2 regions of the Streptomyces sp. AK02-01A genome follow, and region 1 is predicted to be linked to the other one. Evidence: predicted binding sites of a transcription regulator. Region 1 holds the regulator's gene; the other holds the start of a gene.
What was found. Region 1 encodes HrcA, which represses chaperone genes, less so after heat shock. Its sites were predicted from a motif close to TTNGCACTCNGNNNNNCNGAGTGCNAA; they were not measured.
Positions count from the first base shown of each region.

Region 2: a site for HrcA is predicted at 11,481-11,507, ahead of groL (chaperonin GroEL). Genes of this name have one in related genera too.

Region 1 covers NZ_JARBAE010000001.1:443,237-458,695, forward strand. Annotated here, with positions in the region: gene PV679_RS01865 (long-chain fatty acid--CoA ligase) at 1-1,711, shown strand, start outside; gene PV679_RS01870 (two-component system response regulator) at 1,771-2,355, opposite strand; gene PV679_RS01875 (ATP-binding SpoIIE family protein phosphatase) at 2,696-4,642, shown strand; gene hemW (radical SAM family heme chaperone HemW) at 4,682-5,914, shown strand; gene PV679_RS01885 (DUF3097 domain-containing protein) at 5,958-6,779, opposite strand; gene PV679_RS01890 (MBL fold metallo-hydrolase) at 6,851-7,579, opposite strand; gene hrcA (heat-inducible transcriptional repressor HrcA) at 7,737-8,753, shown strand; gene dnaJ (molecular chaperone DnaJ) at 8,754-9,890, shown strand; gene PV679_RS01905 (nitronate monooxygenase) at 10,035-11,108, shown strand; gene PV679_RS01910 (16S rRNA (uracil(1498)-N(3))-methyltransferase) at 11,105-11,842, shown strand; gene PV679_RS01915 (histidine triad nucleotide-binding protein) at 12,005-12,364, shown strand; gene PV679_RS01920 (ribonuclease Z) at 12,370-13,290, shown strand; gene PV679_RS01925 (carbohydrate kinase family protein) at 13,597-14,709, shown strand; gene PV679_RS01930 (PhoH family protein) at 14,882-15,459, shown strand, end outside.
Region 2 covers NZ_JARBAE010000030.1:52,018-67,476, reverse strand. Annotated here, with positions in the region: gene PV679_RS24800 (MurR/RpiR family transcriptional regulator) at 1-663, shown strand, start outside; gene murQ (N-acetylmuramic acid 6-phosphate etherase) at 749-1,711, shown strand; gene PV679_RS24790 (PTS transporter subunit EIIC) at 1,754-3,319, shown strand; gene PV679_RS24785 (SpoIIE family protein phosphatase) at 3,551-6,028, shown strand; gene PV679_RS24780 (DUF397 domain-containing protein) at 7,005-7,214, opposite strand; partial or broken gene PV679_RS24775 (transcriptional regulator) at 7,211-7,318, opposite strand; gene PV679_RS24770 (DUF732 domain-containing protein) at 7,686-8,111, shown strand; partial or broken gene PV679_RS36240 (VOC family protein) at 8,182-8,616, opposite strand; gene PV679_RS24755 (hypothetical protein) at 8,643-8,927, shown strand; gene PV679_RS24750 (hypothetical protein) at 8,931-9,335, opposite strand; gene groL (chaperonin GroEL) at 9,701-11,326, opposite strand; gene PV679_RS24740 (cold-shock protein) at 11,704-11,907, opposite strand; gene PV679_RS24735 (ubiquitin-like small modifier protein 1) at 12,272-12,547, opposite strand; gene thrC (threonine synthase) at 12,581-13,876, opposite strand; SAM riboswitch class I at 13,892-14,019, opposite strand; gene PV679_RS24725 (glucosyl-3-phosphoglycerate synthase) at 14,175-15,134, shown strand; gene PV679_RS24720 (hypothetical protein) at 15,172-15,390, shown strand.

The DNA of each region.
Region 1 (15,459 bases):
CGCCGTGGCCGGCGGGCTGATCGAGCTGGGTGTACGGCCCGAGGAGCGGGTCGCGCTCGCCTGCGCCACCCGCGTCGAATGGATCCTCGCCGACCTCGGTGTGATGTGCGCCGGCGCCGCGACCACCACGGTCTATCCGTCGACCAATACGGAGGAGTCCGCGTACATCCTCGCCGACTCCGAGAGCCGGGTGCTGTTCGCGGAGGACGCCGCCCAGCTCGCCAAGGCGCGTGAGTGCCGGGCCGAACTGCCGAACCTCGCTCATGTCGTGGTGATCGACGCCGACGACGCGCGGCCCGCCGAGGGCGATCCGGACGGCTGGGTGCTCTCGCTCGCCGATCTGGAGGCGCGCGGGACGGCCTATCTGGCGGAGAATCCCGAGGCGGTCAAGGAGCGGGTCGGAGCCATCACCGCCGACCAGCTCGCCACTCTGATCTACACCTCCGGGACCACCGGCCGGCCCAAGGGAGTACGGCTGCCGCACGACAGTTGGTCGTACATGGCCAAGGCCATCGCCGCGACCGGGCTGGTCACCGGCGAGGATGTGCAGTACCTGTGGCTGCCGCTCGCCCATGTCTTCGGCAAGGTGCTGACCTCCGGACAGATCGAGGTCGGACATGTCACCGCGGTCGACGGCCGTGTGGACAAGATCATCGAGAATCTTCCGGTGGTCCGGCCGACCTATATGGCCGCCGTGCCGCGGATCTTCGAGAAGGTCTACAACGGCGTCGCCGCCAAGGCGCGGGCCGGCGGCCCGGCCAAGTACAAGATCTTCCAGTGGGCGGCCGAGGTCGCCCGCGAATACGCCAAGGTCTCGCAGGACAACTTCCGCCGTACGGGCAACGCGTCCGTGCCGTTCGCACTCGGAGCCCGGCACAAGGCCGCCGATGTGCTGGTCTTCGCCAAGCTGCGGGAGGCCTTCGGCGGCCGGCTGCGCGCCGCGGTCTCCGGGTCCGCCGCGCTCGCGCCCGACATCGGCTACTTCTTCTCCGGCGCCGGGATCCATGTCCTGGAGGGCTACGGCCTGACGGAGTCCAGCGCCGCGAGCTTCGTCAACCCCGGTGAGGCGTACCGCACGGGCACGGTCGGCAAGCCGCTGCCCGGTACCGAGGTGCGCATCGCCGACGACGGCGAGATCCTGCTGCGCAGCCCCGGGATCATGTCGGGCTACCACGGACTGCCCGAGAAGACCGCGGAAGTCCTGGAGCCCGACGGCTGGTTCCACACCGGAGACATCGGCGAGCTGTCCGTCGACGGTTATCTGCGGATCACCGACCGCAAGAAGGACCTGATCAAGACGTCCGGCGGCAAGTACATCGCGCCGGCCGAGGTCGAGGGACAGTTCAAGGCGGTGTGCCCGTTCGTCTCCAACATCCTGGTGCACGGCGCGGACCGGAATTTCTGTACGGCGCTGATCGCGCTCGACGAGCCGACGATCCTCGGCTGGGCGGCGGAGAACGGCATGGCGGGCAAGCCGTACGCCGACGTGGTCGCCTCCGCGGCGGCCGAGCAGCTCATCGACGGCTATGTGAAGCGCCTCAACGCGGGCCTCCAGCGCTGGCAGACCATCAAGAGGTTCCGGCTGCTGCCGCGCGATCTGGACATCGAGCACGGTGAGCTGACGCCGAGCCTCAAGCTCAAGAGGCCGGTCGTGGAGCGTGAGTACAAGTATCTGATCGAGGAGATGTACCAGGGCTCCCGGGAGTCCTGAGCCGGACGGCGGCGCGGACGACCGCGCGCGGCCGGGGCGCCGTCCCGTACCGGCTCGGCCTATTTGTCCCGGCCCCGGAGCAGTTCGTCCAGCGCGTCCTCGATCCGCGCCAACTGGCCGCCGAGTACGGCGAGTTCGTTCGGGCCGCCGCGCCGTAACTCCTCCTCGATCGAGGAGAGCCGGTCGGCGATCTGTCCCAGACACTCCTGCTCCCGCGCCAGCATCCGCTCCAACTGGCGGTTCTTCCGGTGCAGATCGAGGAAGACGCTGACCTTGGCGCGCAGGACCCAGGGATCGAACGGCTTGGTCAGAAAGTCCGCCGCGCCCGTCGCGTATCCGCGGAAGGCGTAACCGCTGTCGGAGTCGGGGCCGTTCAGGAAGATGATGGGTGTGTCCTTGGCCCGGTCGAGGCGTTTGATCCGGGAAGCCGTCTCGAAACCGTCCATGCCGGGCATACGGACATCCAGCAGGACCACCGCGAACGGCTGCCGCAGCAGGGCCCGCATCGCCTCCTCGCCGGAACGCGCCCTCACCAGCGGCTCGTCGAGAGACGCCAGGACCGATTCGAGCGCGACGAGATTGTCCTCCATGTCATCGACGAGAAGGATGCTCGCGTGATCCATGGTGGCTGTCTTCCCGCTCATTCCGGTCTCTCCTTGTCCGGCCCCTGATTCGGCCAGGGGGCAAGAATCCTCTGTTCGGAGCCATTTCGCACGCCGTTCCGGCGGTTTGGCCCCGTGTCTCGCGGGCTGGTCACCGTGCTCGGCGGCGGCCTCGGTCCGCGACGGACATACGTCACTTCTTCCGGACACCGCGCGCCCCGCATTCCGGGCGGACGGCGCTCCTTTCCAAACACGCCCGGCGAGCGCCCGCCGTCTGTCACTCTGTCGGGATCGTAAGCGGCACATCGCCACAACTGGATCAGGAGCCGCAGTGGGGCCCATTCCGATCCCGCGTGAATCCCGTCACCGTCCGGCATCGCAGGTGCCGTTACGGAGGGAAACGCGGTCCACGTCACGTACCAGCCTGCCCGGCAATCCGCTCGCCCCGTCCGCCGCGCGCCGCTTCGCGCGCGCGGCGCTGGCGGACTGGACCAGTCTCGGGCTCCTCGCCACCTGCACCTTCTGCCGTGGCGACGGTGGCTGTCCACCGGGCAGGCACAGCACCGATCTGCTCGCGGAGGACGCGGTGGTGATCGTCAGCGAACTCGTCACCAACGCGGTCGTACACGCCGGTACCACCGTCGAGCTGCTCTGCCGCCTGGAGGACCCGGAGGAAGGCCCGGCGGAGGAGGACCACGAGCCGGCCGCGCTCGTCCTGGAGGTGTCCGACCACCATCCGGGGCGGGCCATCCAGAGCGACGCGCGGGGACAGGCGCCGTCCGGCACTCCCGAGTACGGCCGCGGTCTCGAACTCGTCGCCGCGCTCGCCGAACGCTGGGGCATCACCTATCGCTCCGGGCTCAAGACCGTCTGGGCGCGGCTGCCGCTCGAAGGACGGGACGCGGGCGCGGGCCAGGGCGCGGAGCCGGCGCTGCGCCGAGGACTGCGCGCCGCCGAGATACTCGCTCCCGCCACCCGGCGCACCGTGCGCGACGATCCGGAATGGGCCGGCCGGGGCGCGCTGTCCTTCCTCGCCGAGGCGTCCGAACTGCTCTCCGGGCAGCTCGACGAGGACCTGGTCGCCGCACTCGCGGGCCAGCTCCTGGTGCCACGGCTCGCCGAGTGGTGCGCGGTCTGGCTGGACGGCGAGAACGCGCAGACCGGCGCCGCACCTCGGCTCGCGCGTGTCTGGCACGCCGACGAGTCGCGGATCGAGTCGCTGCGCGCGGTCCTGGAGCAGGAGCCGCCGCGGCTGCCGGACCCGCCGCGCGGCGGGCCGGTCCGCGTGCCCTGGCCCGGCGTCCGCGACCCGGGTGACCCGGCTCCGGGCGGCGGTGCCGGCGGAGTGGCTCTCGCCTGCCGGCTGCTCGCCAACGGACGCAGCCTCGGCACGCTGATGCTGGGCCGGCCGGGACAGACCGGTGTGCCCGACGAAGTGACCGCACTCATCGAGGACTTCGCCCGCCGGGTGGCGCTGGCCGTGGGCGCCGCCCGCCGCTACGCCCGCCAGGCCACCATCAGCCGGGTCCTCCAGCGCGGACTGCTGCCCAGCCAGGTCGCCCGGATACCGCGTGTCGCCAGCTCCCTGGTGTACGAGCCGAGCGATCACGGTCTCGCGGGCGGCGACTTCTACGACGTCTTTCCGTGCCCGCCCGGCGACCGCTGGTGCTTCATGCTCGGCGATGTCCAGGGCAGCGGTCCCGAAGCCGCCGTCGTCACCGGCCTCGCCCGTCCCTGGCTGCGGCTGCTCGCCCGCGAGGGCTACCGCGTCGGCGCCGTACTCGACCGTCTCAACCGGCTGCTTCTCGACGACGCGACGGAGGCGGCCGAATCGGCGTCGCCGCTGGTCGCGCCGGCCGTCGGCCAGGCACTGCCGGGCGTCGCGACCGCGCCGTCCGAGGGCGGCCAGTCCCGCTTCCTGTCGCTGCTGTACGGCGAGCTGATGCCGCTGCCCGGCACCGAAGGCCGGATACGGTGCACCCTCGCGAGCGCCGGTCATCCGCTGCCGCTGCTGCTGCGGCCCGACGGGACCGTACGGACCGCCGCGGACCCGCAGCTCCTGCTCGGAGTCGTCGAGAAGGTGGCGTACGAGAGCAGCACCTTCGACCTGGAGCCCGGCGACACGCTGCTCTGTGTCACCGACGGAGTCACCGAGCGGCGCTCCGGCGCCCGGATGCTGGACGACGGCGACGGGCTCGCACGAGCCCTGGCGGGATGTGTGGGACTGACGGCGCAGGGTGTCGCGGAGCGGATACGGCGGGCCGTGCACGAGTTCGCCGAGACACCGCCGGAGGACGATGTGGCGCTGCTGGTGTTCCAGGCCGAGTGACGCGGACGGCTCACCTGCCGCGTACGGGACAATGGGGGCATGCCTTCCGCACTGCCCGACGGTGACCCCATGCCCGAGACCGGAGAGCTGCCCCGGCACGCCCTGGAGGGCGCGACGGACCGGCCACTCGGCTTCTATCTGCACGTTCCGTACTGCGCGACCCGCTGCGGTTACTGCGACTTCAACACGTACACGGCGACCGAGCTGCGCGGCTCCGGCGGCGTGCTGGCCTCCCGCGACAACTACGCCGAGACGCTCGCCGACGAGGTCCGGCTGGCCAGGAAGGTGCTGGGCGACGACCCGAGGCCGGTCCGTACGGTGTTCGTCGGCGGCGGTACGCCGACGCTGCTGGCCGCCGGGGATCTGGTACGGATGCTGGGCACGATCCGTGCGGAGTTCGGGCTCGCGGACGACGCGGAGATCACCACGGAGGCCAATCCGGAATCGGTGGATCCGGCGTATCTGGAGGCACTGCGGGAGGGCGGCTTCAACCGCATCTCCTTCGGGATGCAGAGCGCGAAGCAGCATGTGCTGAAGGTGCTGGACCGTACGCACACTCCGGGCCGGCCCGAAGCGTGTGTCGCGGAGGCCCGCGCGGCCGGCTTCGAGCATGTGAACCTCGATCTGATCTACGGCACGCCGGGAGAGAGCGACGACGACTGGCGGGAGTCACTCGCCGCCGCGATCGGGGCGGGGCCGGACCATGTCTCGGCATACGCGCTGATCGTGGAGGAGGGCACCCAGCTCGCCCGCCGCATCCGGCGCGGCGAGGTGCCGATGACGGACGACGACGAGCACGCGGACCGTTATCTGATCGCGGACTCCGTGCTCGCGCGGGCGGGCTACTCCTGGTACGAGGTGTCCAACTGGGCCACCTCGGAGGCGGCCCGCTGTCTGCACAACGAGCTGTACTGGCGCGGCGCGGACTGGTGGGGCGCGGGTCCCGGAGCCCACAGCCATGTCGGCGGTGTGCGCTGGTGGAACGTCAAACATCCCGGCGCGTACGCGGCGGCGCTGGCCCAGGGCCGCTCACCGGGCGCGGGCCGGGAGATCCTCACCGCGGAGGACCGCCGGGTGGAACGCGTCCTGCTGGAGCTGCGGCTGTCGGACGGCTGCGAACTGTCGCTGCTGGCGCCGGCGGGGCTGGCGGCGGCGGGCCGGGCCGTGACGGACGGACTGCTGGAGCCGGAGCCCTTCGCGGCGGGACGCGCGGTGCTGACGCTGCGCGGCCGGCTGCTGGCGGACGCGGTGGTCAGGGACCTGGTGGACTGAGGCACTTCCGGCGCGGACGCGGTGCGGTCGCGCCGGACAGGCCCTACGCCACGGGCTCCGTGACAAAGTCGATCAGCCGTTCCACCGATCCCAGCAGCGCGGGCTCCAGGTCCCTGTACGAGTGGACGCGGGACAGGATGTGCTGCCAGGCCGCGCCGGTGTTCTCCGGCCAGCCCAGCGCCCGGCAGACGCCCGTCTTCCAGTCCTCACCGCGCGGTACGGACGGCCAGGCCGGGATCGCCACGGCGGACGGCTTCACCGCCTCCCAGACATCGATGTACGGATGGCCCACCACCAGCACGTCCGGACCCGTCACCTGAGCGGCGATCCCGGACTCCTTGGACCCGGGCACCAAGTGGTCGACCAGCACGCCGAGCCGGGCACCGGGCGCCGGGCCGAACTCCGCGACGACGGAGCGGAGGTCGTCCACGCCTTCCAGATACTCCACGACCACGCCCTCGACGCGCAGATCGTCGCCCCACACCTTCTCGACCAGCTCCGCGTCGTGCCGGCCCTCGACATAGATGCGTCCCGCCCTGGCCACGCGCGCGCGGGCGCCGGGCACGGCGACCGAGCCGGAAGCCGTCCGGGCCGGCCGCGCCGGTCCGGACGCCGACGGCCGGACCAGGGTCACCACGCGGCCCTCCAGCAGGAATCCGCGCTCCACCAGCGGGAAGACCCGGTGTTTGCCGAAGCGGTCCTCCAGTGTGACCGTCGGTCCCTCGGCGGTCTTCTCACAGCGGATCACCGCGCCGCAGAAGCCCGTCGACACCTCCTCGACCACCAGATCGGGTTCCGCCGGGACCTCGGGCGCGGGCGTGGAGCGTTTCCACGGCGGCGTCAGATCGGGGTTGTAGCTGCGCATTCGACAGACGATAGGCGCACCGGCGGCCAAGAGCTGTCCCCTTGCGTCCGCCGGGGATCACGGGACAGCTCTTACCGGGGAGACGCGCCGAAACGTACGGCGAGGGCGTCACGCTGCGCCCGTACGAACGCCGCGTCGACCACGGCCCCGTGGCCCGGCACATAGACGGCGTCCGCTCCGCCCAGCGCCAGCAGCCGGTCCAGGGCGGCCGGCCAGCGGGCGGTGATCGCGTCGGGACCGGCCTGCGGTTCGCCCGACTCCTCCACCAGATCGCCGCAGAAGACCACATCCGGCGAGCCGGGCACGAGCATGGCGAGGTCATGAGCCGTGTGCCCGGGGCCGACGTTCGCCAGCAGCACCCGGCGACCGCCCAGATCCAGCGCCACCTCGCCGGACACCGCGTGCCGCGGCAGTACCAGCAGCTCCACCGCCTCCGCGGCCTCCGGCGCCGCCACTCCTTCACGTACGGCGTCCTCGTACAGCCCCGGGCCCTGCCGCGCCAGCAGCTCGGCCGCGCCGACGGCGCCGTACACCTCCGCGCCGGCGAACGCCGCGGTGCCCAGCACATGGTCGAAGTGCGGATGGCTCAGTGCGATATGCGTCACTCGCCGGCCGCCGAGCAGCGCGCTCGTCTGGTCGCGGAGTTCACCGCCCTCGCGCACGGTGGATCCCGTGTCGTACAACAGGACCGCGTGGTCACCGGCCACCAGGCCGACCGTCGCGTCCCAGCCGGGCAGCCGGCGTCTGCCGACCGCCGCCGCCAGCCCTTCCCAGCCGCGCTCTTCCCAAGCCACGTTCATACGAGGACGCTAGCGGCAGCGGACGACGTGAGCGCGAGATGGCGTGGCCGCCCTTGCTAGGGGTGTACCCAACGGCCGTACACTGAGGCGGGGGAACTGGCACTCCCGTGGACCGAGTGCCAAGCCCCATCCGACGGACGAGCTGGAGGTGTGCGCGATGCTCAGCGAACGCAGACTCGAAGTCCTGCGCGCCATCGTCCAGGACTATGTCGGCACGGAGGAGCCCGTCGGCTCCAAGGCACTGACCGAGCGGCACAAGCTCGGTGTCTCGCCGGCCACCGTCCGCAACGACATGGCGGTGCTGGAGGACGAGGGTTTCATCGCCCAGCCGCACACCAGCGCCGGGCGCATCCCGACCGACAAGGGTTACCGGCTCTTCGTGGACCGGCTGGCGGGGGTCAAGCCCATGTCCTCGCCCGAGCGCCGTGCCATCCAGAACTTCCTCGACAAGGCCGTCGACCTCGACGATGTCGTGGGCCGTACGGTACGGCTGCTGGCGCAGCTCACCCGGCAGGTCGCCGTCGTCCAGTATCCGTCGCTGACCCGCTCGACGGTGCGCCATGTGGAGTTGCTGTCGCTCGCTCCGGCCCGGCTGATGCTGGTGCTGATCACGGACACCGGCCGGGTCGAGCAGCGCATGATCGACTGTCCCGCGCCCTTCGGTGAGACCTCGCTCGCGGATCTCCGGGCCCGGCTCAACAGCCGGATCGTCGGACGGCGCTTCGCGGACGTCCCTCAGCTTGTGCAGGATCTTCCCGAGTCGTTCGAGCAGGAGGACCGCGGGACGGTGTCCACGGTCCTCGCGACGCTGCTCGAAACCCTGGTCGAGGAGACCGAGGAGCGGCTGGTGATCGGCGGCACCGCCAATCTCACCCGCTTCGGACACGATTTTCCGCTGTCCATCCGGCCGGTGCTGGAAGCGCTGGAGGAGCATGTGGTGCTTCTCAAGCTGCTGGGCGAGGCGGAGCACCCGGGCATGACCGTACGAATCGGGCACGAGAACGCCCATGAGGGCCTCAACTCCACGTCCGTCGTCGCGGTCGGCTACGGTTCGGGCGACGAGGCAGTCGCCAAACTCGGCGTGGTCGGACCGACCCGCATGGACTACCCCGGAACGATGGGAGCGGTACGCGCAGTGGCACGTTACGTCGGACAGATCCTGGCGGAGTCGTAAGTGGCCACGGACTACTACGCCGTACTCGGCGTGCGCCGCGACGCATCTCAGGACGAGATCAAGAAGGCATTCCGGCGGCTCGCCCGTGAGCTGCACCCGGATGTCAATCCCGATCCCAAGACGCAGGAGCGCTTCAAGGAGATCAACGCCGCCTACGAGGTGTTGTCGGACCCGCAGAAGAAGCAGGTCTACGACCTCGGCGGGGATCCGCTCTCGGCGAGCGGCGGCGGTGGCGCGGGCGGTTTCGGAGCCGGTGGCTTCGGCAACTTCTCGGACATCATGGACGCGTTCTTCGGTACGGCGTCGCAGCGCGGCCCGCGGTCGCGGACGCGGCGCGGGCAGGACGCCATGATCCGGCTGGAGATCGACCTCAACGAGTCGGCCTTCGGCACGACCAAGGACATCCAGGTCGACACGGCCGTCGTCTGTACGACGTGTTCGGGCGAGGGCGCGGCCCCGGGCACCTCGGCGCAGACCTGTGACATGTGCCGCGGCCGCGGTGAGGTGTCGCAGGTCACCAGGTCCTTCCTGGGCCAGGTCATGACCTCCCGGCCGTGCCCGCAGTGCCAGGGCTTCGGCACCGTGGTGCCGACGCCGTGCCCGGAGTGCGCGGGCGACGGGCGCATCCGGTCCCGCCGTACGCTCACGGTCAAGATCCCGGCCGGTGTCGACAACGGCACGCGCATCCAGCTCGCCGGCGAGGGCGAGGTCGGGCCCGGCGGCGGTCCCGCCGGTGATCTCTATGTCGAGATCCACGAGCTGCCGCACGCGGTGTTCCAGCGGCGCGGCGACGATCTGCACTGCACGGTGACCATTCCCATGACGGCGGCGTCGCTGGGCACGAAGTGTCCGCTGGAGACGCTGGACGGCGTCGAGGAGATCGACGTACGGCCGGGCACGCAGTCCGGCCAGTCGATCCCGCTGCACGGACGCGGCATCACGCATCTGCGCGGCGGCGGCCGTGGCGACCTGATCGTGCATGTCGAGGTGACGACCCCGTCGAAGCTGGACCCGGAGCAGGAGCGGCTGCTGCGGGAGCTGGCGAAGCTGCGCGGCGAGGAACGGCCCACCGGCCAGTTCCAGCCGGGACAGCAGGGGCTGTTCTCGCGGTTGAAGGACGCCTTCAACGGACGGTAGGCACAGGCGCGACGGAGGCCCGGGGACTGACCCCGGGCCTTCGGCGTGTTCCGCCGGTTGGCTTGTTCTCGCGCCGCTCCTGTGGCGCGGGCCGGGCCCTGAGCCGATTCGTGGCCGCCGCGAGGGGCATGGCACGATGCCTCCATGTCCTCCGCACTGACCGATCTCTGCCGGTATCCGATCGTGCAGGCCCCCATGGCGGGCGGCGCTTCCTGCCCACAGCTCGCCGCGGCCGTCTCCGAGGCCGGCGGTCTCGGCTTCCTCGCCGCCGGATACAAAACCGCGGACGGCATGTACGAAGAGGTCAAACAGCTTCGCGGTCTCACCGGCCAGCCCTTCGGCATCAATCTCTTCATGCCGCAGAGCCAGTACGCGGACCAGGCGGCCGTGGAGGTCTACCGGAACCAGCTCGCCGGCGAGACGACCTGGTACGAGACTCCGCTCGGCGACCCTCAGGCCGGCTCGGACGACGGCTACGAGGCCAAGCTGGCGATCCTGCTCGACGACCCCGTGCCCGTCGTCTCGTTCACCTTCGGCTGCCCGACCCGCGAGATCCTCGACGCCTTCGCACGGGCCGGGACCTTCACCGTGGTCACGGTGACGACTCCCGAAGAGGCGCAGACCGCGCAGTGGTCGGGCGCCGACGCCGTCTCCGTCCAGGGCATCGAGGCCGGCGGCCATCAAGGGACCCACCGCGACGATCCGGCCACCGACGGCGCGGGCATAGGACTGCTCTCGCTGGTGTCCCAGGTGCGGGAGACCGTACAGCTCCCGGTCATCGCGGCCGGCGGCCTGATGCGCGGCGGCCAGATCGCCGCGGTCCTCGCGGCGGGCGCGGACGCGGCGCAGCTCGGGACGGCGTTCCTGGTGTGCCCGGAGTCCGGTGCCAACGTGGTCCACAAGCAGGCCATGACCAATCCGCTGTTCGTCAGGACCGAGCTGACCCGGGCCTTCTCCGGACGGCCCGCGCGCGGGCTCGTCAACCGCTTCATGCGCGAACACGGTCCGTACGCTCCGTCCGCCTATCCCGAGGTCCATCACCTCACCGCCGGGCTGCGCAAGGCCGCGGCGAAGGTGGGCGACGCCCAGGGCATGGCGCTGTGGGCGGGACAGGGCCACCGCATGGCCCGTGAGCTGCCGGCCGGCCAGCTCGTCGAGCTGCTCGCCGCCGAGCTCGAAGCCACCAGGTCGTCGCTGATCCAGGGCAACGACTCGTGACCGCTCCTGTCTTCGTCGTCGAAGGCGGCACGCTCCGGCCGGGCTCGGTCACGCTGGACGGTCCGGAGGGCCGGCACGCCGTCTCCGTACGGCGGCTGCGCGTCGGCGAGGAGATCGTGCTGACGGACGGCGCGGGCACCGGCGCGTACGGCACGGTCGCCGCGGTCGAGGGCAAGGACCGGCTGTACATCGACGTCACCGATGTACGGACGGAGGCGGAGCCGTCGCCGCGGATCACCGTCGTCCAGGCTCTTCCCAAGGGCGACCGCGGTGAGTTGGCCGTCGAGACGATGACCGAGACCGGTGTCGACGCCATCGCGCCCTGGCAGGCCGCGCGCTGTGTCACGCAGTGGAGAGGCGAGCGCGGCGCCAAGTCCCTCGCCAAATGGCGGTCCACGGCCCGGGAGGCGGGCAAGCAGTCCCGCAGGCTCCGCTTCCCAGAGGTCATGGACGCGCTGTCGTCCAGGCAGGTGGCCGCGCTGCTCGCGGACGCGGACTTCGCGGCCGTACTGCACGAGGAGGGCAGCGAGCCGCTGGCCACCGCGCCGCTGCCCGCCGAGGGCCGGATCGTGCTGGTCGTCGGACCCGAAGGAGGCGTGTCCCCGGAGGAGTTGGCGGCTTTCGCGGAGGCCGGCGCGAAGCCGTACCGGCTGGGCCGCAGCGTCCTGCGGACCTCCACCGCGGGCACGGCGGCCACGGCTCTCCTGCTCGGCCGCACGGGCCGCTGGTCCTGATCGCCCGGCCGCGCCACGGCCGATAGCATGCGCTGTACCGATCGGCGGCGTCGTCAGCGAATCAGCCGGCCGGTCAGCCAGTCAGTCAGTGAATGAGTCACTCAGTCAGCATCGTCAGCAGCGACCGGCGGCATGTCCGCCGGATTCGAGGAGGCCCGGACCATGGCGGGAGAACCACAGGCCGACTGCCTGTTCTGCAAGATCGTCGCGGGGGACGTGCCGGCCACCGTCGTCCGGGAGTCGGCGACCACCGTCGCCTTCCGGGACATAAACCCACAGGCTCCGACCCATGTTCTGGTCATTCCGCGCGTGCACTATCCGGACGCCGGGACCCTCGCCGTCGCCGAGCCGGCGATCGCCGCCGATGTGCTGACCGAGGCGGCCGCGGTCGCCGCCCAGGACAAGACCGACGCCAGCGGCTACCGGATCGTGTTCAACACAGGTGCCGGCGCCGGACAGACGGTCTTTCACGCGCACGCCCATGTGCTCGGCGGCCGCGGCCTCAACTGGCCTCCCGGATAACGGCGTTGTCCGTACGCGAACTGGTGGTGCTCGGCACGGCCAGCCAGGTGCCCACCCGTCACCGCAACCACAACGGCTATCTGCTGCGATGGGACGGCGAGGGTTTTCTCTTCGACCCGGGCGAGGGCACTCAGCGGCAGATGCTGCGCGCGGGAGTGGCCGCGCACGACATCAACCGCATCTGTGTCACGCACTTCCACGGTGACCACTCGCTCGGTCTGGCCGGAGTGATCCAGCGCGTCAACCTCGACCAGGTGCCGCACCGGATCACCGCCCACTATCCGGCGAGCGGCCGGCACTTCTTCGAGCGGCTGCGGTACGCGACCGCCTACCGCGAGACCGTCGAGCTGGCCGAGGAGCCGGTCACGCGAGACGGGATCCTCGCCAGGACTCCCGCGTACATCCTGGACACACATCTGCTCTCGCATCCCGTCGAGGCGTACGGCTACCGCCTCACCGAGCCCGACGGACGCCGGATGATCCCGGCACGGCTGGCCGCGCACGGCATCAAGGGTCCGGACGTCGGACGGCTCCAGCGCGAGGGAACACTCAACGGCGTCACTCTCGACGACGTCAGTGAGGAGCGCCGGGGCCAGCGCTTCGCGTTCGTCATGGACACCAGGCTCTGCGACGGCGTGTACGCGCTGGCCGAGGGCTGCGACATGCTGGTCATCGAGTCGACCTTCCTCGACGAGGACATCCGGCTGGCGACCGACCACGGCCATCTCACCGCGGGCCAGGCGGCGCGGGTGGCACGGGAGGCGGGCGTACGGCATCTCGTACTGACCCACTTCTCGCAGCGGTACGGCGATCCCGGCGAGTTCGAGCGGCAGGCCCGAGCGGCGGGCTTCGAGGGCGAACTGACCGTCGCCGCCGATCTGACGCGCGTGTCCCTGCCCAAGCGGGACAGCCCTCAGGCCCCTTAGGCCCTGTCTGACACATCCCGCCTGGCCTGCGACGCCTGGCACGCACGCTCACCGCGTTGTCGGAGTCATCCGAGTACGTCCAGTACACGGATGATCCTCCGCCTTGGGACCGCACGCACCAGACGTCGCGGGCCCCGCCCTCCGGGCGGACGGCGCTATGTGTCAGACCCGGCCTAGGCCGCGGCCCAGGGCCTGGATCCGGCGCGGCGGCCGCTGACACGGAAGCGTCGGAGACCGCCTTCGTCCGGCCCCGGCGCGGCGGATCGGGCACACTGTCCGGATCCGCACGCGACCGGGGAGCCCGCCGTGATCACATCCAACGGAGACCCGCAGGAACACACCGCCCATGTCGATCCGCTCGGCGCACTGCGCGTCCCGGACGACCCGGAGTGTGATGTCTATCTCACGGGCACGGTCTTCCTCGACATCATCTTCACCGGCCTGGACACCGCGCCCGTGCGCGGCACGGAGTCCTGGGCCCGGGGAATGGGCTCCAGCCCCGGCGGCATCGCCAATATGGCGAGCGCGCTGGCCCGTCTCGGACTGCACACCTCGCTCGCCGCGGCCTTCGGCGACGACCATTACGGCGAGTACTGCTGGGACGCGCTGGAACAGGGCGAGGGCATCGACCTCTCCCGCTCACGTACCGTCCCCGGCTGGCACTCGCCGGTCACCGTCTCCATGGCCTACGAAGGCGAGCGGACCATGGTCTCGCACGGCCATGAGGCCCCGCCTCCCGAAGGCGCCGTGCCCGAGTGCCCGCCTCGGGCGCGCGCCGCCGTCGCCGCGCTGACGCCCGGCCGCCGCGAGGAGTGGATCGCCGGCGCCGCCCGCGCCGGAGCGCGGATCTTCGCGGATGTCGGCTGGGACGAGACCGGCCGCTGGGACCTGGCGGGACTGGCCGATCTGGAGTACTGCGAGGCATTCCTGCCCAACGCCGAGGAGGCGATGCGCTACACCCGCACCGACTGCCCGCGGACCGCCGCACGCGTCCTCGCGGAGCGGGTGCCGGTCGCCGTCGTCACGCTGGGCGCGGAGGGCGCGTACGCCGTGGACGGTGCCAACGGCGCCACCGCCGAGGTCCCGGCCATCGCCGTGGAGGCCCTGGATCCGACCGGCGCGGGCGATGTCTTCGTCGCCGGATTCGTCACCGGTACGCTCGCCGGCTGGCCGCTCGCGGACCGGCTGGCCTTCGCCGGGCTGACCGCCGCGCTCTCGGTGCAGGAATTCGGCGGTTCGCTCTCCGCGCCCGGCTGGGCGGAGGTCGCGGCCTGGTGGCAGTACGTCCAGGGATCACCGGAACAGGACCCGGCGGCGCTGCGGCGCTACGCCTTCCTGGAGAAGCTGCTGCCCGCGCCGACCAGACCGTGGCCGCTGCGCAGGGCCGTACCGACGATCGGCTTCGGCCGCTCGGCCTGACCGGTGCTCTCCGGCACCGTCACCGGGCCGTCCGGCCACGGAGAGTTCCCAGGAATGGCACCGGAAAAGCCCTAGGGCCTGCCGAGCGCGGAGTCGTACGCTGGTACCTCAGAGGTTGTCGAGCAGCGAGAACCCTGCAACGGGAGGTATGTGCAGGCCACAGAGCCGGCCCATGACTCAGACACCTACAGCCCAGAGCCCCGCGCAGGGGCAGGCACGTGCCCGGTTCACCGTCCCCGCCAATCACCCGATGGTGACAGTCCTGGGCTCCGGGGATTCCCTGCTGCGTGTGATCGAGAAGGCGTTCCCGGCCGCTGACATCCATGTCCGGGGAAACGAGATCAGTGCGAGTGGCAGCGCGGCGGATGTCGCGCTCGTCCAGCGCCTGTTCGACGAGATGATGCTGGTGCTCCGCACCGGTCAGCCGATGACGGAGGACGCAGTGGAACGTTCGATCGCCATGCTCAGGGCGAGCGAGAACGGCGGCGCGGACGGTCCCGAGACGCCCGCCGAAGTGCTCACCCAGAACATCCTGTCCAGCCGCGGCCGGACGATCCGACCCAAGACCCTCAACCAGAAGCGCTATGTCGACGCGATCGACAAGCACACGATCGTCTTCGGTATCGGTCCCGCCGGTACCGGCAAGACCTATCTCGCGATGGCGAAGGCGGTCCAGGCCCTGCTGTCCAAGCAGGTCAACCGGATCATCCTGACCAGACCGGCCGTCGAGGCGGGTGAGCGGCTCGGCTT
Region 2 (15,459 bases), on a different contig from region 1:
CTCGCGGGCCTCGCCGCCCAGCAGGAGTCGGGCCGCGCTCCCGCCGTCACGGCGGACATAGCGGTCGACGACCCGATCGCGGACGTCGTCGCCAAGCTCGCCTACGACGAGCAGCAGACCCTGGCCGACACGGCCGCCGCGCTCGACACCGTCCAGCTCGGCGCCGTCGTCGCCGCGTCGGCCGCCGCCCGCCGGATCGACATCTACGGCGTCGGCGCGTCCTCCCTGGTCGGACTGGACCTCGCGCAGAAGCTGCTGCGTATCGGCCTGATCGCGCACGCCCACACCGACCCGCACCTCGCCGTCACCAACGCCGTGCAGCTCCGCTCCGGCGATGTGGCCATCGCGATCACACACTCCGGATCCACCGGCGATGTCATCGAGCCGCTCCGGGTCGCCTTCGACCGGGGCGCCACGACGGTCGCGATCACCGGCCGGCCCGACGCGCCCGTGTCGCAGTACGCCGACCATGTGCTGACGACCTCCACCGCGCGGGAGAGCGAGCTGCGCCCGGCCGCCATGTCCAGCCGTACGAGCCAGCTCCTCGTCGTCGACTGCCTGTTCATAGGGGTCGCCCAGCGCACCTACGAGACGGCCGCGCCGGCGCTCTCCGCCTCGTACGAGGCCCTCGCGCACCGCCACAGTCCGCGCAGCACCCGCTGACCGGCGCACCGGCCGCGCCCGCACCGGAACACCCGCCCGCACCCGCACCCGCACCCGCACCCGCAGAAGAAAGAGCCGCTGCTTCATGACCTCCACGCCCGCCGACGCCGCGACACCCCGGTACGACGACCTCCGCGCGCAGCTCGACACACTCACCACCGAGGCGTTCCGTCCGGAGCTGGCCGAGATCGACCAGCTTCCCACCCTGGAAATCGCCAAGATCATGAACGGCGAGGACAGCACCGTCACCGCCGCCGTCGCCGCACAGCTTCCGCTGATCGCCGCCGCCATCGACGCCACCGCCGAGCGGGCCGCCCGCGGCGGCCGGCTGATCTACGCGGGCGCGGGCACGGCGGGACGGCTCGGTGTGCTGGACGCCAGCGAGTGCCCGCCCACCTTCAACACCGACCCGGAGCAGGTCGTCGGCCTGATCGCGGGCGGCCCCACCGCGCTGGTGACGGCCGTCGAAGGCGCGGAGGACTCCAAGGAGCTGGCCGCCGCCGATCTGGACGGCCTGAAGCTCACCGCGGCCGACACGGTGGTCGGGATCTCCGCCTCCGGACGCACTCCGTACGCGATCGGCGCGGTCGAGCACGCCCGTCGCCTCGGCGCGCTCACCATCGGCCTGTCGTGCAACGCCGGCAGCGCGCTGGCCGCGGCGGCCGAGCACGGCATCGAGGTCGTCGTCGGCCCCGAACTGCTGACCGGCTCCACCCGCCTCAAGGCCGGTACGGCGCAGAAGCTCGTCCTCAACATGCTCTCGACGCTCACCATGATCAGGCTCGGCAAGACCTACGGAAATCTGATGGTCGACGTCCGCGCGTCGAACGAGAAGCTCCGCGCCCGCTCCCGCCGCATCGTCGCGCTCGCGACGGGCGCGACCGACGACGAGATCGAGACCGCCCTCACCGCGACCGGCGGGGAGGTGAAGAACGCCATCCTCACCATCCTCGGCGAGGTCGACGGCCCCACCGCGGCCTCGCTCCTCGCCGACTCCGACGGCCATCTGCGCGCCGCGCTCCAGGCCGCCCACACCAGCACCGGCTGAACGTCCCGCACCACCACCTCGCACAGCAAGGCACCACGCACCATGGCAACAGACAAGAACCGCGCCACGGCCGAAGCGATCCTGCCGCTCGTCGGCGGCGCCGGAAACATCTCCTCCATCGCGCACTGCATGACCCGGCTACGCCTCGGTCTGCGCGACCGTTCCCTTGTCCAGGACGAAGCGCTCAAGGCGCTGCCCGCCGTCATGGGCGTGGTCGAGGACGAGACGTACCAGATCGTCCTCGGCCCGGGCACGGTCGCCCGGGTCACTCCCGAGTTCGAGTCGCTGGTGGAGGAGGCGCGGGCGGCCGTCCCTGCCTCCGCTCCGGCTGCCACCACCGGCTCCGCCACCGCCGCCACCACCACCGCCGCCACCGGCGCCACCACCGCCGACGAGCTGGCCGCCCAGGGAGCCGCGATCAGAGCGGCGCGGAAGGCCAAGAACGCCACTCCGTTCAAGCTCTTCCTGCGCCGGATCGCCAATATCTTCGTGCCGCTGATCCCGGCACTCATCGGCTGCGGCATCATCGCCGGCCTCAACGGCCTGCTCACCAACCTCCACTGGCTTCCGGCGATAGTCCCGGCGCTCGCCGCGCTGGCCTCCGGCTTCATGTCGCTGATCGCCGTCTTCGTCGGCTACAACACGGCACGGGAGTTCGGCGGTACGCCGATCCTGGGCGGCGCGGTCGCGGCGATCATCGTCTTTCCCGGCGTCGCGAACATCGACGCGTTCGGCCAGAAGCTCGCTCCGGGCCAGGGCGGTGTGCTGGGAGCGCTCGGCGCGGCGGTTCTCGCCGTGTACGTGGAGAAGTGGTGCCGCCGATGGGTCCCGGAGGCGCTGGACGTCCTGGTGACTCCGACGCTGACCGTTCTCGTCTCCGGTCTGGTCACCATCTTCGGCCTGATGTATGTGGCCGGTGAGGTCTCCACGGCCATCGGCGACTTCGCCAACTGGCTCCTGGCGAACGGCGGCTCCGGCGCGGGCTTTGTCCTCGGCGGCCTGTTCCTGCCGCTGGTGATGCTGGGCCTGCACCAGGCGCTCATTCCCATTCACACGACACTGATCGAACAGCAGGGCTACACCGTCCTGCTGCCCATTCTCGCCATGGCCGGCGCGGGCCAGGTCGGCGCGGCGGTGGCGGTCTACTTCCGCCTTCCGCGCAACGGCTCGATCCGCCGGACCATCAAGTCGGCTCTTCCGGCCGGTTTCCTGGGCGTCGGCGAGCCTCTGATCTACGGGGTCTCGCTTCCGCTGGGCCGCCCGTTCATCACGGCCTGCGTCGGCGGCGCGTTCGGCGGCGGCTTCGTGGGCCTGTTCAACCAGCTCGGCGCGGCCGTCGGTTCGACGGCGATCGGACCGTCCGGCTGGGCGCTGTTCCCGCTGCTCGACGGCGACAAGGGCCTGGGCGAGATGGTCGTGATCTATGGCGGTGGCCTGCTGGTGGGCTATGTCGCGGGCTTCGTCGCCACGTACTACTTCGGCTTCACCAGGACGATGCTGAGCGAGCTCAATGTCACCACCGACGCGGTCGCGGTCGCGGAGCCGGAACCGGTGACGGCGGACGTACCGGCTCCGGCGGCGCCGCGGCAGGCACCGGCCAGAGCCTGACCGTACGGTCTCGCCATCCGGACCAGGGCCTGACCGTATGCGCTCGGAGTCCGGAGTCCGGAGTCCGGAGTCCGACGGCTCATGGCTGAGGGCGGCATCCCGGACGGGGCGCCGCCCTCAGCCATGTCCGACCACTCCTCCGTCAGGACGCCGTACCAGCGCCTCTCTGAGATATCAGGGAGTGTGGAACTATAAGAGGAATGGACGTCTATGTGGTGATTGGATCCTGGCATGCCCGGCTCTGACGGAGGGGTGCCCTACGCGATATCAGAGGCACCCGGCCCGCCGGGAGCGGCGATCGCGGTGATCGACGCGGAAGGATCCGTGATCGGGTGGACGGAGGCCGCGGAACAGCTTCTGGGCTACCGGGCCTCGGAAGTGGTGAACACTTCCGCCACAGATCTGCTGATGTTCGACGGAGCCAGGCCGGCTCCGTCGGCGTTGTCCGCGCTGGCCGGCGTGCGGGAGCCCTGGTCAGGGATGGTGCAGGCCCGGCACCAGGACGGCCGCACGATCCATATGAGCGTGTGGGCGTCTCCGCTGGCCGCCGCGGACGGCAGGCGGGACTGGTTCATATCGGCAGCCGACCTGTCCGAGACGCCGCTGCCTTCGAGCACCAACGAAGCGGTGCTGAAATCACTCCTCGATCACTCACCGATCGGCATGGCCGTCTGGGACGCCGATCTCCGCTGCATCTGGCTGAACAGCACGGACGAGCGCCGGGTCGGCCCGCTCCGCCACCAGCGGCTGGGCCTGCGGGTGGCGGAGTCACTGCCGGGATTCGACACTGACTCGGTCGAAGCCTCGATGCTCCAGGTCCTCAAGGACGGCAAACCGGTGATCGACCACGAATACCGCTGGGCCGCCGAGGACGGGAAGGACGAGCGCGTGTTCTCGTCCTCCTTCTTCCGCCTCGACGGACCCGGCGGCAGCCCGCTCGGCGTGTGCTCGATGGTCGTGGACATCACCACCAGTGCGGCGCGTCAGCGCCTCACCGTCCTCAGTGAGGCGGGCACCCGCATCGGCACCACTCTGGATGTCATGAGCACCGCGCAAGAACTGGCGGATGTCGCCGTACCGCTGCTCGCGGACTATGTCACGGTCGACCTGGCCGAGTCGGTCCCGCTCGGCGAGGAGCCCCTGGTACGTCTGGAGGCCACGGACAACAGCGTCCCGGTGTTCCGCCGTGCCGGAGTGACCTCCATCCACGCCGGGATTCCCGAGTCCATGTGGCGTCGCGGAGATCCGGTGTTCGTGCCGCCGTCATCTCCCTTCACCGCCGTCCTGAACTCGGGAAAAACGCACTTCGAGCCCGTTCTGGACTACTCTCCCGGCACCTGGCTCGACCAGGACCCGGGCCGGGCCAGGACCATCCACGAGAACGGCATGCACTCGCTGATGATCCTTCCGCTCAAGGCGCGCGGCGTGATCCTGGGCATCGTGGTGTTCATCCGTACGGACACGCCCGCGTCCTTCTCCCGGGACGATCGGCTGCTCGCCGAGGAAATCGTCATCCGGGCCGCGCTGAGCCTGGACAACGCGCGCCGTTACACACGTGAGCGGACGACGGCTCTGGCGCTCCAGCGCTATCTGCTTCCCCGTAACCCGTCGGGCGGCAGCGCCGTCGACGTGGCCTGGCGCTATCTCCCGGCCGATGTGCACGACGGAGTCGGCGGCGACTGGTTCGATGTGATCCCGCTGTCCGGCGCGCGGGTCGCGCTGGTGGTCGGCGATGTCGTCGGACACGGCATCAACGCCGCGGCGACGATGGGCCGGCTCCGCACCGCCGTACACACCCTCGCGGACATGGACCTGCCGCCCGAGGAGGTGCTCGCCCGCCTCGACGACCTCGTCGCCCGGCTGACGGACGAGGACGCCGGGCCCAAGGGCTACGCCGCGCCGGTCATGGGCGGCACCTGCGTATACGCCGTCTACGACCCGGTCACCCGGCGCTGCACCATGGCACGCGCCGGACACCCGCCGCCCGCGATCGTCGACCCGGACGGCAACGTCACCTTCCCCAAGGTGCCCTCCGGCGCACCGATCGGCCTCGGCGTCGGACTGCTGTCCTTCCAGCCCGTCGAGATGGAACTGCCGGAGGGCAGCATGATCGCGCTCTACACCGACGGTCTCGTCGAGACGCGCGAGGCCGACATAGACGTCGGGCTGAACCGTCTGCGGGCCGCTCTCACCAGGGCCGAAGGCACGCTGGAGGAAATCTGCTCGGACGTGGTCGACACCGTGGTGGCGAAGGCGCCGGCCGAGGACGATGTCGCGCTGCTGCTGGCCCGCACCCGCTCGCTGAGTACGGACCAGTACGTCTCCTGGGAACTGTCCACGGAGCCGGCCGTCGTCGGCAAAGCCAGGTCCCTGGCCGTCCGTCAGCTCTCCACATGGGGACTGGAGGAGCTCAGCACGACCGTGGAGCTCATCGTCAGCGAACTGGTCACCAACGCCATCCGTTACAGCTCCGGCGCCATCCGGCTCCGGCTGATCCGGCACAAGTCACTGACGTGCGAGGTCTCGGACGGCGACAGCAATTCACCGCGTCTGCGCCACGCCCTCTCGACCGACGAGAACGGCCGTGGTCTCTTCCTCATCGCGGAGCTGTCCCGCCGGTGGGGCACCCGTATCGCGCCCGGCGGAAAGATCGTCTGGGCCGAACTCACCCTGCCCACCGATTCACCGCCCACTCCGTCCTCCCGGTGACCGACGAAGACAACAGCCCCAGACACGACGCGCCTCCTCCGATGGCGCGTCGGCACTGGCTCGGACGGCAGAGGTTCCCGGTTCGAGCGAGAGGCCCCAAGGGCTGTCCCGTAATCCCTGGTGGATCAGCGCACGCGGCGTCAGATGCGGTGGATCGCACAGCGGAGGGGCGTCCCGATCCTGGGCGTATAGGGGCGTTCCGACAACGCGGCAAGGCGCCGTAGCTGTCGTCGCGCGCCCGCCTGGGATCACGGGACAGCCCTCAGTTCACGATGTGCGGCCCCTGTGCCGGCTCGCAATACGTCAGTCCCTCGCTGTCCACCAGACGGCTTCGGCTGTACGCCTCCCACTGGAGACCAAGACCGCAGAGTGTGCAGTGACCAGCGAAGCGGCGGTAGCCGGGGGCAGGTTCGGGGGTGCTATCGGGTGTAGTCATCCGCTCAACATAAGACACCGCACTGACAGCAGGCGGACATGCGCTGTAGCGACTGCCCCGAGCCCGCCACCAATCGGAGCCGTTGCGACCGTCACCGCCAGGTCCACGAACAGCGCGCGACGGCCCATGCTCGGCGTGCTCGCCGCACGGTCCCGGTCCGGGTGTTCTCGGGGGCCGCTCGACTCCGTGCACTGGTGTCCGCTCGTGGTGGTGCGCACTGTGCGAGGTGCGGTTCGCTCGTCCTCGCGGACGTGGTGGCCGTTGGCCACGTGCGACCGCTCGCGCTCGGGTGAGGGCACGGACGGGAACGTTCAACCGTTGTGCCGTGCCTGCTCCCACTTGACCAAGAGCGACGAGGACTCCTCGCGCGATGAGGGCGGAAACCGCGTGTGACGGTTCCCGCCCTCCCGGGCTTCTTCTCTTTGTCAATCGCTCGGGCGTGGCAGGACCTTCGTCGTCCGGTGTGGTGCAGACACAGCGGAGCCCCACCATGCATCGCACGATGGGGCCGCTGCGATCCGGTGCGGGTTGGTCGACTTGTCAGACGGCGCCGAACTCTCCGGCCTTGACGCTCGCCACGAAGAAAGCGAACGAACCGGCGGGAAAGGCCAGAACCGGACCGGTCGGGTTCTTGGAGTCACGTACGGGGACGACGCCGCGCGAAGCGACGAGGTTGGCGGCGACCTCGATGCACTGGCCGCCGTTGTTGCTGTAGGAGGACGTGAACCAACGCGGGATTTCGGTGTTCACGGGGTGCCCTTTCGTAACTGCTCGATCATGGCCACGGACATCGCCTGTGATGCGGCTTCGGCCTGTAGCTGATGGTAGGCCGTCACCATGGGCAGTACGAACCTCACGAACTCGGCGAGCACACCGAGCACGCCGGGCAGCTCTGGACCTCAAGGAGCAGAGCAATGGCAAGCGCCATGCCACAGGGCGGTTCCTGTAGCGGCTGTGAAGAGCGCGACCCGTCAATGTTCCTGCCCGCCCAACAGCCGTACTTTGGCCACGGTGAACCGGGCGGAGACCAGGACCCGCACGAACAGCCCTCGGGGCATCCGCAGGAAGGAGCGACGGGGGCGCGTAGTCCCTCGCAACTGGCTAAGAGCCCCGTCCGGCCAAGTACCGGGCGGGGCTTCTGTGTGCCCGAGTTGTGTACGTGATGCGGGGCTTACGTGATAGGCATTGACGATCTTGTTGCACGACCAGGGGAGGGACCGCGTGAAGCGGAAAACGTGGATCATCACGGGGGTTGCGGTGCTCGCGTTCGGCGGAGTGCTGTCACTGTTCGAGGACGAGCCGGACAAGGCAACGGCCGAGCCCAAGCCGTCCGCTTCGGCGCCTGCGAAGCCCGACGAGAAACCGAGCGCGGAGCCGTCCAAGCCCACGGGCATCCCCTCGCCCAACGCCGCACAGACCGGAGCCCTGATACTCGCTCTGTACGCCGTGGAACCGGGGCTGGTGCCCGAGGAAGACAGGGCAGTTGATCGGGCCCGGAACGTCTGCCTGGACATCACGGGGGGCAAGGATGCGGCAACCGTCCAGCGCAACGCCAAGAGCCGGTTCGAGGGGGGCACCGTGCCGAGCCTCACCGACGACCAGGCCGCCGACATCGTGACCGCCGTTAAGTCGTCGTTCTGTAAGTGACCGAACGCAAGACGCCCCGTCCGGCCAAGTGCCGTGCGGGGCTTCGGTGTTCGTTGACGTGCAGGTATCCTCAGAACTGGTAGTCAGAGGTGTTGGGGTCCGCGAGCGTCACCCAGCCCTTGCCGTCGGGCAGCCGGTGGTCGGCCACCAGCGTGGCGCCGAGCACGAGAAGGCGGTCGACCTCCTCGTGCCGCGTGCGGTCCTGCGGCTGGAGGTCCAAGTGCACCCTGTTCTTCACGGACTTGGTGTCCGGAACAGCTATGAACAGCAGCGTCACGCCGTCGCCGCCGGTGAGCATGACGATGTCGTTGAGCATGGCCTTGCGGCGGTCACCGAAGCCCGGAGCCTTGACGGCGACGGACTTGAAGGTGCCACGGATCTTGTTGACGACCAGGGTCGACAGCGCCTCGCCCTCGACGTCCTCCGCGATGATCAGCAGGGGCTTGCCCGACTGCATGACCTTCTCCAGCAGCGGAAGGAGGTCCTTCACGTTGCTGATCTTGGACCCACGTCGCTGTGCCCGTGGACGAGATGACTCACGCGATGATCGCTCAGCCGCAGATCCTCGCCCGGATCACGGCTCGGGTCGGCGCGCAGATCATCCACCAGACCGACCAGGAGCACACCGACTGGACGCGGGACGACTACACGCACCAGGCGTACCGCGCGGCGTGGGGCGAGCCGCCCGCCCGGTACTGGATCACGCACGCGGAGGTGGCTCGCCGGCTCGCCATCCTGCGAGGGAAGTACGAGGCGGCGGGCTTCCGCCGGATGGGTCTCGCGCACAGCATCACGTTCGAGTCCGTCCCCGCGTAGCGGCTAGCTGAGTGCCTGCCGCATCACCGTGAGCGGGTCCAGTTCCGGGAAGCGCTGCCGGATCTGCCGCTGTGCCTGAGAGATCAGGTCATCCAGGAGGACCGGAGCCGCGCCGTACAGCACGTCATGCAAGTACGGCACCACCGCGGAAGGGTCGGGCGGTAGTCGCAGCTCGACCGTCAGCGGAGCGCCTTCACTCTTGTAGCGCTTCGCGGGCAGCCCGACCTTTTCGGGGTGGACACACACCGGTGTCCCGTCGCTCAAGTACCGGTGTCCGTCAGCCTTGTTGAACGGGCATGCCGGGGTCGGACGCTCGAACACGTCGAACTCACCAACCGCATGGAACCGCGACGGACAGATGCCGCACGCGCGGTGGTGGACGTCGCCGTTCACGAAGGGCTCGGGCATGACCGGAGCCTAGCTTTCACCAGCGCCACAGACGCCCGTTTCGGACCGCACCATCCCCTCCCGGGGCATGGGCGCCGCGAGCGGGTCGCAAGACCCGTTGCGGGGCCGCTGGGCGAGTTCAGCAACGGATGAGGGACCAAACCACGGTACGCACTGTGCAAGGTTCCGCCCGCCCCGTCCGAGTGCCACCCCCGTGGCGCACGGGCGGGGCGTCCCTCTCCGACCCCTCGTACGGGGCGGGCCCGTACTCCACGGCGACGTGCTGCGCACCCCGTCGCGTCCCACTCAGCGAGAAACGCCCGAGGGCGGCACCCCTTCGCAGGGATGCCGCCCTCGGTCAGGACGGTTGATCAGCCGGAGGCAGATCAGAAGTCCATGTCACCGCCCGGCATGCCGCCGCCCGGAGCGGCCGCGCCGGCCTTCTCGGGCTTGTCGGCGATGACGGCCTCGGTGGTGAGGAACAGCGCCGCGATGGAGGCCGCGTTCTGCAGAGCGGAACGCGTCACCTTCGCGGGGTCGATGATGCCCTCGGCGATCATGTCGACGTACTCGCCGGTCGCGGCGTTCAGGCCGTGACCGACCGTCAGGTTGCGGACCTTCTCGACAACGACGCCACCCTCAAGACCACCGTTGACGGCGATCTGCTTGAGCGGGGCCTCCAGCGCGAGCTTGACGATCGCGGCACCGGTGGCCTCGTCGCCTTCGAGCTCCAGCTTCTCGAAGACCGAGGAAGCCTGCAGCAGGGCCACACCACCACCGGCGACGATGCCCTCCTCGACGGCAGCCTTGGCGTTGCGCACCGCGTCCTCGATGCGGTGCTTGCGCTCCTTGAGCTCGACCTCGGTCGCGGCACCGGCCTTGATGACGGCCACGCCGCCGGCCAGCTTCGCGAGGCGCTCCTGGAGCTTCTCACGGTCGTAGTCCGAGTCGCTGTTCTCGATCTCGGCGCGGATCTGGTTGACCCGCCCGGCGACCTGCTCGCTGTCACCGGCACCGTCGACGATGGTCGTCTCGTCCTTGGTGATGACGACCTTGCGGGCACGGCCCAGCAGGTCCAGGCCGGCGTTCTCCAGCTTGAGACCGACCTCCTCGGAGATGACCGTGCCGCCGGTGAGAATGGCGATGTCGTTGAGCATGGCCTTGCGGCGGTCACCGAAGCCCGGAGCCTTGACGGCGACGGACTTGAAGGTGCCACGGATCTTGTTGACGACCAGGGTCGACAGCGCCTCGCCCTCGACGTCCTCCGCGATGATCAGCAGGGGCTTGCCCGACTGCATGACCTTCTCCAGCAGCGGAAGGAGGTCCTTCACGTTGCTGATCTTGGAGTTGACGATCAGGATGTACGGGTCGTCCAGGGACGACTCCATACGCTCCATGTCGGTGGCGAAGTACGCCGAGATGTAGCCCTTGTCGAAGCGCATACCCTCGGTGAGCTCAAGCTCCAGGCCGAAGGTCTGGGACTCCTCGACGGTGATGACGCCTTCCTTGCCGACCTTGTCCATGGCCTCGGCGATCAGCTCGCCGATCTGGGTGTCGGCGGCGGAGATGGAGGCGGTCGAAGCGATCTGCTCCTTGGTCTCCACGTCCTTGGCCTGCTCCAGCAGGGCGCCGGAGACGGCCTCTACGGCCTTCTCGATGCCACGCTTGAGGGCCATCGGGTTGGCGCCGGCGGCCACGTTGCGCAGGCCCTCGCGGACGAGCGCCTGGGCGAGCACGGTCGCGGTGGTCGTACCGTCGCCGGCGACGTCGTCCGTCTTCTTGGCGACTTCCTTGACCAGCTCGGCGCCGATCTTCTCGTACGGGTCCTCAAGCTCGATCTCCTTGGCGATGGAAACACCATCGTTGGTGATCGTGGGGGCGCCCCACTTCTTCTCAAGGACGACGTTGCGACCCTTGGGGCCAAGGGTGACCTTGACGGCGTCGGCGAGCTGGTTCATCCCGCGCTCGAGACCGCGCCGTGCCTCCTCGTCGAACGCGATGATCTTGGCCATGTGAAGTGGTCCTCCCGGACAGGGGGTCTCCCCAGGCCGCCAGGCCCAGGGGGCGGGTGGATCGGACCGTACCGGCGCCCGCGACGGACGACCTGAGAGCCGTGCGGTTCCTTGCCCCGCAGGCTCTTCGGGCCTCACCGACCCGGTCCTCAAGCTGTCACTCTCACTTGCAGAGTGCTAATGCCAATGATTAGCACTCGACCCCTGCGAGTGCAAGCTTGTCCTGCCGACACGACCCCTCGGACGGACGACTCGGGACCCGGGACACGGGACGCGGAACACCGGACGAACGCCCGGGAACGCACGAGGGGCCCGCATCCCATCTCTGGGACACGGACCCTTCGGCGTGAGTGCGTCGGTGGCCGATCGCGCCGGAATCAGACGGCGAGCTTGACCATGTCCGCCTGCGGACCCTTCTGGCCCTGCGAGATCTCGAACTCCACTCGCTGACCTTCTTCAAGGGTGCGGTACCCGTCCATCTGGATCGCGCTGTAGTGGACGAAAACATCCGCACCACCGTCGACCGCGATGAAGCCGTACCCCTTCTCCGCGTTGAACCACTTGACGGTGCCCTGAGCCATGCCTAACTCCCCTATTACTGGCCCTTACCGGGGGCCACACTTCGCGTCGGAACGCGTCGACCGCGGCTGAATGTATCTGCCCAACTGCCCTCTGCAACAGGTCAATCGGACGAGAATTCTGGGCATGGCCGAACAGGCATAGCGATGAATTCGCTGCGTTCCAGGGCAAGTCGGGCCGGGCAAAGCGCACGTATAGCGCAAATGTCACCTGGACTTTGACCCCATGTTGTCGCGTTCTCATATGCGCCGGACACAGGCGGACGAGGGGCCTTCCCACACTGTATCGCGCTCAACCATTCAGAATGGCCCCCTCCGCTTCTCGCGGAGAGGGCCACTGAGGCACTGCGGGCATGAGCCGGTGGAATCAGCCTCCGGCGACGGCGGGGATGATCGAGACGCCCGCGCCCTCCGGGGTGGCGGTCTCCAGGCCCTGCTCGAAGCGGACGTCGTCGTCGTTCACGTACACGTTCACAAAGCGGCGCAGCTTGCCCTGGTCGTCCAGGACGCGGGCGGCGATGCCGGGATGGCCGCTCTCCAGGGACTGGATGACCTCGGAGAGGGTCGCGCCCTCCGCCAGGACCTCGGCCTGACCACCGGTGTAGGTGCGGAGAATGGTGGGGATGCGGACCTTGACGCTCATGGTGGGGTGCCTTCCTTCAGTGGTGGGCGGTGCTCAGCGGGCCAGGCCGGCGTCGCGGAACGCGTCGAGGCTCGGGCGGATCGTCGCCGTCGGGCCGGTCGTCGGCGCCACGGCGTCCAGTGTCTTCAGGCCGTCACCGGTGTTGAGGACCACGGTGGTCAGGGCCGGGTCGAGGACACCGGCCTCGATCAGCTTCCTGGTCACGCCCACGGTCACACCGCCGGCCGTCTCCGCGAAGATCCCTTCGGTGCGCGCCAGCAGCTTGATCGCGTCGACGATCTGCTCGTCGTCGACGTCCTCGACGGCGCCTCCGGTGCGGCGGGCGATGTCCAGGACGTACGGGCCGTCGGCCGGGTTCCCGATCGCCAGGGACTTCGCGATGGTGTTCGGCTTCTGCGGCCGTACGACGTCATGGCCCGCCTTGAAGGCGGTGGAGACCGGCGAGCAGCCCTCGGCCTGGGCACCGAAGATCTTGTACGGCCGGTCCTCGACCAGGCCCAGTTTGATCAGCTCCTGAAGACCCTTGTCGATCTTCGTGAGCTGGGATCCGGAAGCGATCGGGATGACGATCTGGTCGGGCAGCCGCCAGCCGAGCTGCTCACAGATCTCGTACGCGAGCGTCTTGGAGCCCTCGCCGTAGTACGGGCGGAGGTTGACGTTGACGAAGCCCCAGCCCTCGCCCAGCGGGTCGCCGATCAGCTCGGAACAGAAGCGGTTGACATCGTCGTAGTTGCCCTCGATGCCGACCAGTTCACCGCCGTAGACGGCGGCCATGACGACCTTGCCCTGCTCCAGGTCGTGCGGGATGAACACACAGGAGCGGAATCCGGCCCGCGCGGCGGCGGCGCCGACCGCGCCCGCGAGATTGCCGGTGGAGGAGCAGGAGAGCGTGGTGAAGCCGAAGGCGCGGGCGGCCTCGACGGCGATGGCGACGACCCGGTCCTTGAAGGAGTGCGTCGGATTGCCGGAGTCGTCCTTGACGTACAGACCGCCGGTGACGCCCAGCTCACGGGCGAGATTGTCGGCCTTGACCAGCTTGGTGAAGCCCGGGTTGATGTTCGGCTTGGTGGCCACGTCGGCCGGGACGGGCAGCAGCGGAGCGTAGCGCCAGATGTTGTCCGGGCCGTCCGCGATGCGCTTCTTCAGCTCTTCCGGGGTGCCGCTCGGCAGGTCGTATGCCACTTCGAGCGGCCCGAAACAGCTCGCACAGGCGAAAATGGGACCGAGGTCAAAACGCTCTCCGCATTCGCGGCACGAGAGGGCGGCGGCGGGGCCGAGATCGACGGATCCGGGAAGGACGTCGGTGTGGTGAACGGTCTGCGCAGACATGGAGGCGAGGCCCTTTCCTCATCTTCCTCACGACGCGTTTCGCCGCGAGACGGAATTGGCACCTTCCCCACCGTGACCTCGCGGTCGGCGGGAGGGTTGCCGGGGCTTCAACGGGCCGTTCCCTCTGCCCCTCTGGATGAGCGCTATGGCACCGGACCCGGGGTCCGGCGCGTTTTTCCACGTAACGACCCCCGACATGCGGTGGCCATTCGTGTTGTTCAAGACTGTAACCGAAGGACCGGACGGTTGAGATAGTCGTCCGCACCGCGAGATGGATCACTTTCAGGGAGTACCGACCGTGCTGGAAGAGGTGGAACGCTGGCTGACCAGGCGTTCCTGGTCCGTCGCCGACCGTACGGTCGACCAGCTTCTGGTGGCGAAGGCCACGTGCGGCAGCACGGTGAGCGTGGTGCTGCCGGCGCTCGACGAGGAGGAGACGGTCGGCGAGATCGTTTCCGTGATCCGTCGCGAGCTGATGGAGAAGGCGCCGCTCGTCGATGAACTGGTGGTGATCGATTCCGGTTCCGCCGACCGGACGGCCGAGGTCGCGGCGAAGGCCGGCGCGCGGGTGGTGCACCGGGACGCGATACTGCCACGGCTGCCCGCGCTGCCCGGCAAGGGCGAGGTGCTGTGGCGCTCGCTGCTCGTGACGAGCGGCGACATCGTGTGCTTCGTCGACGCCGATCTGCGGAACTTCTCGGCGGATTTCGTGTCCGGCACGGTGGGTCCGCTGCTGACCGATCAGGACGTGCAGTTCGTCAAGGCGATGTACGACCGGCCGCTCGGCTCGGAGGCCGGAGGCCCGGCGGGCGGCCAGGGCGGACGGGTGACGGAGCTGGTGGCGCGGCCGCTGCTGAATCTGCACTGGCCCCGGCTGGCCGGCTTCGTCCAGCCGCTGGGCGGGGAGTACGCGGCGCGGCGCTCGCTGCTGGAGCGGCTGCCCTTCCCGGTCGGATACGGCGTGGAGCTGGGACTGCTCGTGGACGCGCTGCACACGGTGGGCCTCGACGCGCTGGCCCAGGTCGACGTGGGAGTGCGCGTGCACCGGCATCAGGACGACCGCGCTCTCGGACGGATGGCCGCGGCGATCTACCGTACGGCTCAGCTACGGCTGTCCCGGGCGCACTTGGTACGGCCGGAGCTGACGCAGTTCGAGCGAGGTGCGGACGGCTTCGTACCGCGCACACACGCCGTGGACACGGAGGAGCGGCCGCCGGTGCGGGAGATCTCGGAGTACCCGGCCGGACGTGCGGCGTAACCGCCGACCGTCATGGTGTCTGCCTAGATTGCGCCTCATGGGCGTGAGGCATCGGTTCGTTGTGGCGCTGACCGTGGCGCTGACCGTGGCGGTGGCGCTGCTGTATCCCGGCTGGGCGAGCGCGGCGGGCCCCGGGCGGCCGGCCGGGACCGGCGCTGTCGCCGAGCGGTGGTGGCTGCTCGGCGGGATGGTGGTCGCGCTGGCCGGCGCCGGAGTGGTCGCGCTGGCCGCGGCCCGTGGCCGCCGCCGGGGCTGAGCCGTCACCGGCCGCGGCCAGGAGTCACCCGCATGGAGTTCCGTCCGTACGTTTGAGCGTTTCCGGGAC